Linked DNA regions of Pseudolabrys taiwanensis. The main gene of each other region encodes a partner of the protein of the gene in region 2 in a complex. Links are inferred from orthologs where the notes say so. Each region holds a gene or a part of one and is shown on either strand. Other genes may lie near its edges.

Region 1 (2,951 bases), 2.3 Mb from region 2 along the record:
AAAGCTTTCGTCAGAACTCTTATGTATCGAAGGCGGCCAAGGCCGTGATCGCCGGTTTCGGCGTCGACAGCTATCGCCTCGGCATCATCGGGCTCGCCGGCATCGTCGGCGCCAAGGACAAGCAATAGCGCGGCTCTCGCCAGCCGCGTCATCTCTCTCTTCAAGACGGATCATCGATGGCCAAATCGGCAAAGACCTTAGTCGACCGCGAACTCATCCAGGAGCTGTCGAAGCTTCTCGACGAGACGGGTCTGACCGAAATCGAAATCGAGCAGGACGGCCAGCGCATCCGCGTTGCCCGTGGCGCGGCGGCCGCGCCGACGGTCGTCGTGCCCGCGCGTGCCATGCCGGCCGCGATCCCGCAGCCGGTCGGTGAATCCGCCGCGGCGCCGCTCGATCCGGCCAAGCATCCCGGCGTCGTCACCTCGCCGATGGTCGGCACCGCCTATGCCGCGCCCGAACCCGGCGCCAAGCCGTTCGTCGAGATCGGCAGCAAGGTGAAAGCCGGCGAGACGCTGCTGATCGTCGAAGCCATGAAGACGATGAACCAGATCCCCGCCCCGCGCGGCGGCACCGTGATCCAGATCCTGTTCGAGGACGGGCAGCCGGTCGAGTTCGGCGAGCCGCTGGTGATTATCGAGTAGTCCTCTTCTGTCATCGCCCGCGAAAGCGGGCGATCCAGTAACCACAGACGAAGCGAATGCATACAACCGAAGCCACACGGAATACTGGATGCTCCGCTTTCGCAGGGCATGACATCTGCAATGTTCGATAAAATCCTCATCGCCAATCGCGGCGAGATCGCGCTGCGTGTCCTGCGGGCCTGCAAGGAGCTCGGCATTCCGACCGTGGCGGTGCATTCGACCGCCGACGCCGACGCCATGCATGTGCGCTTCGCCGACGAGAGCGTGTGCATCGGCCCGCCGGCGGCGAAGGACTCCTATCTGAACATCCCGGCGATCCTCGCCGCTTGCGAGATCACCGGCGCCGACGCCGTGCATCCCGGCTACGGCTTCCTGTCGGAGAACGCGCGCTTTGCCGAGATCCTCGCCGATCACGGCCTCGCCTTCATCGGCCCGAAGGCCGAGCACATCCGCATCATGGGCGACAAGATCGAGGCCAAGCGCACGGCCAAGCGCCTCGGCATTCCGGTTGTGCCCGGCTCCGAAGGCGGCGTGTCGTCCGACGCCGAAGCCAAGAAGATCGCCGACGAGATCGGCTATCCGGTGCTGATCAAGGCCGCGGCCGGCGGCGGCGGACGCGGCATGAAGGTCGCGCGCACGGCCGCCGACCTGTCGACCGCGTTGTCGACGGCGCGCAGCGAAGCCAAGGCGGCCTTCGGCGACGACGCCGTCTACATCGAGAAGTATCTGGAAAAGCCGCGCCACATCGAGATCCAGGTGCTCGGCGACGGCAAGGGCCACGCCATCCATCTCGGCGAGCGCGACTGCTCGCTGCAACGCCGGCACCAGAAAGTGCTCGAGGAAAGCCCCTCGCCCGCGCTCAACGTCAAGGCGCGCGACGAGATCGGCGAGGTCGTCGCCAAGGCGATGCGCGAGATCAATTATCTCGGCGTCGGCACGGTCGAATTCCTCTACGAGGACGGCAAGTTCTACTTCATCGAGATGAACACGCGCATCCAGGTCGAGCATCCGGTGACCGAAATGATCACCGACATCGACCTGATCTTCGAGCAGATCCGCGTCGCCGCCGGCGCCGAGCTGACCTTGAAGCAGAGCGACATCCGCTTCCACGGTCACGCCATCGAGTGCCGCATCAATGCGGAGAACCCGGTGTCGTTCCGGCCCTCGCCCGGCAAGATCCTGCACTATCACCCGCCCGGCGGTCTCGGCGTGCGCATCGACTCGGCGGTCTATCAGGGCTACTCGATCCCGCCTTATTACGACTCGCTAGTGGGCAAGCTGATCGTGCACGGCAAGACGCGGCAGGAATGCCTGATGCGGCTCAAGCGTGCGCTCGACGAAGTCGTCGTCGACGGCATCGAGACGACGCTGCCGCTGTTCCGAGCGCTGCTCGCCGAGCCGGACATCATCGACGGCAACTATCACATCCACTGGCTCGAGCAGTTCCTCGCGAGCGGCGGCATGCAGAGCGAGCCGCTGTCGTCCTGACGGCGGCCGCATCGCCAGGAACACGCGCCTGAGCGAGCCAACGCGGGCGAACGCGACGTTCGCCCGCCCGCAGATCAGAACCGGTAGTTGAGCCCGGCGCGGGCCAGACCAAACTTCAGATCGGGCTTCAACGCCGAACCCGTGCCGCCAATGATGTCGGCGAGATAGTTGTTCTTTTCGCCCAGATCGACGTGCAGATACTCGAACTTGGCGCTCCAATTCTCGCGCACCGCGATTTCCACGCCGCCGCCAAACGTCCAGCCACGATGCGTCGCCGTGTCCTCGACACGGGTTCCGCTCACGACATCGTGGATCTCGAGCTTGTTCTTGCCGAAGGCAAAGCCGCCGGTGACGTACGGCATGACCCGATCGAAGGCGATCCCGAGGCGGCCACGCGCCGTTCCGAACCACTCCAGCGCGTTCTTGGCGGTGACGGTCGTTGTCGGCAACAATGCGCTGCCGCTGGCGTCGGCATACTGCAAATCGACTTCGAAGCCGAATACTGCCCGGCCGGCCTGCCAGTTGTAACCGAGCTGCACGCCGCCAACGAAGCCATCATAGTCCGACGAGAACGGCAATGTCGCCGAGGAAACGCTGAGGATGGTGTCCGCCGTGCCGAAGGCATAGCCGGCGTTCACCCCTGCATAGAACCCGGTCCACGTCGCCGCACGCGCAGGCGAGAGCACTGTCGAAGCCGGCGCGATATCGGCGGCAGAGACCGGCGTCATGCCGGCAGACAGGAGAACGGCGGCAGCGGCCACGATCACTTTATTCATGGTCATTGTAAGTCCCTTGAACGTCACACGACGGCGTGATTCC
Region 2 (4,003 bases):
TAGATATCTAAGAATAAGACTAGTGAAAGGAAACGCCCTTGTCGAGCGGGGTTGAAGCGTGAACGAGAAACGCCAATTGCGCCTGGGGGTTGCAGGTCTCGGCCGGGCCTTCACGGTGATGTTGCCAACCTTGGCCCGCGACCGGCGCATCAAGCTGGTCGCGGCGGCCGATCCCCGACCCGAGGCGCGCGAGCGCTTCGCCGCCGAGTTCGAGGCGCGCAGCTATGAGGATGTTGAAGCGCTCTGCGCCGATCCGGATGTCGAGGTCGTTTACGTCGCGACGCCGCATCAGCTTCATGCCGCGCATGTGAAGAGCGCGGCAGCACACGGCAAACACATTCTCGTCGAGAAGCCGATTGCGATCTCGCTCGCCGAATCGACAGAGATGATCGAAGCGGCGCGCGCGGCCGGCGTTCATCTCATCGTCGGCCACAGCCACTCGTTCAACGCGCCGATCCTGCATTGCCGCAAGCTGATCGACAGCGGCGCGTTCGGCCGCGTGCGCATGATCACCGCGCTCAACTACACCGACTTCCTTTACCGGCCGCGCCGGCCGGAAGAGCTCGATACGGCCAAGGGCGGAGGCGCGCTGTTCTCTCAGGCACCGCACCAAGTCGATGTCGTGCGTCTGCTCGGCGGCGGCCGCGCCAAGGCCGTGCGCGCGCAGACCGGCGCATGGGATCCGACGCGGCCGACCGAAGGCGCCTTCTCAGCCTTGTTGACGTTCGAAGACGGTGTCTTCGCCTCGCTCACCTACGACGGCTACGGCCATTTCGATTCCGACGAATTCCAAGGCTGGGTCGGCGAGATGGGCCAACAGAAGAAGGCACAGGGGCCGCGCGTGCTGCAGCGCTACGACGATCCCGATGTCGAAGCGGCGGCGAAAAATGCCCGCAATTATGGTGGTTCCGGCTATCAGCCGGCCTCCAGCGCACCGCCGCAGCATCATCAGCATTTCGGCCTCGTGCTGGTGAGCTGCGAGCGCGGCGAGCTGCGTCCGACGCCGGATGGCGTGATGGTGTATCAGCAGGGCATCGGCCGGCTCGACGAGCTGCCGCCGCCGCCGGTACCGCGCGTCGAAGTGATCGATGAGCTCTATGAGGCGGTCGTGAACAAGCGCGCGCCGCTGCATGACGGCCGCTGGGCGATGGCGACCCTCGAAGTTTGTCTCGCCATGTTGCGCTCGGCGCGCAACGGCACCGACATCGCGCTGTCGCATCAAACCGGCTTGCCGCGGGACCGCGCATGAGTACGCCGCCGACTTCCGGCATGGAGACCATCCTCCGCCACTGGCGCGAGGCCGTGCCGGACGATCGCCTGGCGCACTTGGTGCGCGATGCCGCGCGCTCCCTCGTGCGCGCGCTCAGCGTGCGCCTGGCCGAGCACGACGTGTCGTTCGGCCATTGGTCGTTCCTGCGCATCCTGTGGGAAGGCGACGGCCTGACGCAACGCGAGTTGAGCGATCAGGCCGGCGTGATGGAGCCCACCACCTTCTCCGCGCTCAAGACGATGGAGAAGCTCGGCTATGTCGAACGGCGTCAACTCGGCAATGATCGCAAGAAGGTCTACGTCTTCCTCACGCCCACCGGCCGCGCGCTAAAGGAGCGCCTGGTGCCGCAGGCCGAGGAGGTCAACCGCATCGCCGTCGAAGGCGTGAAGACCGCCGACATCGCCGCCGCCCGCACGGTGTTGCTGGCCGTGATCGAGAACCTCGCCCGTCACGAGCAGGAAACCGACAAGCGTATGCCCTCGACCCGGCAGATCTCGCGCCTCGCCGCCAAAGGCGGCCGCCGGTCGCGCAAGAAGTGAGGCCGTCACCCTGAGGTGCGAGCGAAGCGAGCCTCGAAGGGCGACGGACGGTGATTCCGGGGCCGTATCCTTCGAGGGCCGGCTGCGCCGGCCACCTCCGGATAACGGGGTTAGGCTACTCTGCCGGACAGCGTAACCGCGTCATGACTCCGCCGCCCGGGGTGGCTATATACGGGCCGGTTTCCGCGCTATAGCGGGGGTGACGGCCGGGCTGCGGCCGGCCAAGCCTTTGAAAGTTAAAGGATTCCGATGAACTGGATCTCCAACGTCGTCCGGCCGAAGATTCGCAGCTTCCTGCGCCGCGAGACGCCCGAAAATCTCTGGATCAAGTGCCCGGAGACCGGCCAGCTCGTCTTCTACAAGGACGTCGAGGCCAACCAGTTCGTCATTCCCGCGTCGAACTACCACATGCGCATCTCGGCGCCGTCGCGGCTCAAGGGCATGTTCGACAGCGGCGAGTTCGAGGACATCCCGCTGCCGGATGTGCAGCTCGACCCGCTCAAATTCCGCGACGAGCGCCGCTACGTCGATCGCCTCAAGGATGCCCGCACCAAGACCGGCTATCAGGACGCGGTGAAGGTCGGCGTCGGCAAACTCGAAGGCCAGACGGTCACCATCGGCGTGCAGGACTTCGACTTCATGGGCGGCTCGCTCGGCATGGCCGCGGGCGAAGCGATCATCGCCGGTTTCGAGACCGCGGTGCGCCGACAGACGCCGTATATCCTGTTCGCGGCTTCGGGCGGCGCGCGCATGCAGGAAGGCATCCTGTCGCTGATGCAGTTGCCGCGCACCACCGTGGGCGTGCAGATGCTGCGCGAGGCCAAGAAGCCCTACATCGTCGTGCTCACCAATCCGACCACCGGCGGCGTCACGGCCTCCTACGCCATGCTCGGCGATGTGCATATTGCGGAGCCGGGCGCGCTCATCGGCTTCGCCGGGCCGCGCGTGATCGAGCAGACCATCCGCGAGAAGCTGCCGGAAGGCTTCCAGCGCGCCGAATATCTCGCCGCGCATGGCATGGTTGACATGGTCGTGCACCGTCACCAACTCCGCGAGACGCTGGCCCGCTTGTGCCGCCTCATGACCAAGGCGCCGGCCGCGCCGGCGCAGGAGCTTTTGCCGATCCCCGCGCACGCGTGATCGCACACGGACGTCATCATCCGCGAAAGCGGATGATCCAGTACTCCCGGTGTCCTATGATTGCGACGCCTGTGCTTACTGGATGCCCGCTTTCGCGGGCATGACAGAAAGATCTAGATGACCCCCATCGACTCCATCCTCGCGCGGCTGACCGCGCTGCATCCCAAGCGCATCGATCTCTCGCTCGATCGCTTGCAGCAGCTTTTGGCCGCGCTTGGACATCCCGAGAAGAAACTGCCACCGGTGATCCACGTCGCCGGCACCAACGGCAAAGGCTCGACCGTCGCCTTCCTGCGCGCCATCCTGGAAGCCGCCGGCAAGCGCGTGCACGTCTACACCTCGCCGCATCTGGCGCGCTTCAACGAGCGCTTCCGGCTGAATGGCGCGCTCGTCTCCAATGACGAACTCGCCGGGGCGATGGAGGAATGCGAGCGCGCCAACAAGGACGCGCCGATCACCGTGTTCGAGATCACGACGGCCGCCGGCCTGCTGCTGTTCTCGCGCCATCCGGCCGACGTGCTCCTGCTCGAAGTCGGACTCGGCGGCCGGCTCGATGCGACCAACGTCATCGACGCGCCGCTCGCCACCGTCATCACGCGCATATCGATGGACCACGTCGACTTCCTCGGCGACACGCTGGAGAAGATCGCCGCCGAGAAGGCCGGCATCCTCAAGCGGAATGTCCCGGCCATAATCGCCGCGCAGCATGGCGATGTGTTGCGTGTGATCGAGCGCCAGGCGGCGCGGCTCAAGGCGCCGCTCAAGATTTCCGGCGAGGATTTCACCGCCACCGAGGAACGCGGCCGCCTCGTTTATCAGGACGACAATGGCCTGCTCGATCTGCCGGCGCCGAAGCTTTACGGCCGGCATCAATTCGAGAACGCGGGCCTCGCGATCGCCACTTTGCGCGCGATCCCGTCGCTGAAGATTCCCGCGGCCGCTTACGAGGCGGGGCTGGTGAAAGCCGATTGGCCGGCGCGCATGCAGCGGCTCGCGCAGGGCAAGCTCGTCGACCTCGCGCCTCCGGGCAGCGAATTGTGGCTCGACGGCGGGC

Evidence for each region.
Region 1: the proteins of accD (region 2) and accC are in contact, whole or in part, in a solved structure (PDB 8UXZ), measured with the Escherichia coli proteins. The link is inferred for Pseudolabrys taiwanensis from one-to-one orthologs.

What each region holds. Positions count from the first base shown.
Region 1 is NZ_CP031417.1:1,641,062-1,644,012, forward strand. Bases 1-2,948 are described here. They hold accC (acetyl-CoA carboxylase biotin carboxylase subunit), read left to right. Parts: upstream 1-764; coding sequence 765-2,132; downstream 2,133-2,948. Other genes in these bases: aroQ (type II 3-dehydroquinate dehydratase), read left to right, coding at 1-128; accB (acetyl-CoA carboxylase biotin carboxyl carrier protein), read left to right, coding at 177-644; DW352_RS07875 (outer membrane protein), read right to left, coding at 2,207-2,914. UniProt on the Escherichia coli protein: This protein is a component of the acetyl coenzyme A carboxylase complex; first, biotin carboxylase catalyzes the carboxylation of the carrier protein and then the transcarboxylase transfers the carboxyl group to form malonyl-CoA.
Region 2 is NZ_CP031417.1:3,927,738-3,931,740, forward strand. Bases 1,072-4,003 are described here. They hold accD (acetyl-CoA carboxylase, carboxyltransferase subunit beta), read left to right. Parts: upstream 1,072-2,058; coding sequence 2,059-2,949; downstream 2,950-4,003. Other genes in these bases: DW352_RS18645 (Gfo/Idh/MocA family oxidoreductase), read left to right, coding at 1,072-1,249; DW352_RS18650 (MarR family winged helix-turn-helix transcriptional regulator), read left to right, coding at 1,246-1,809; DW352_RS18660 (bifunctional folylpolyglutamate synthase/dihydrofolate synthase), read left to right, coding at 3,067-4,003. Outside these bases: more of DW352_RS18645, read left to right, coding at 59-1,071.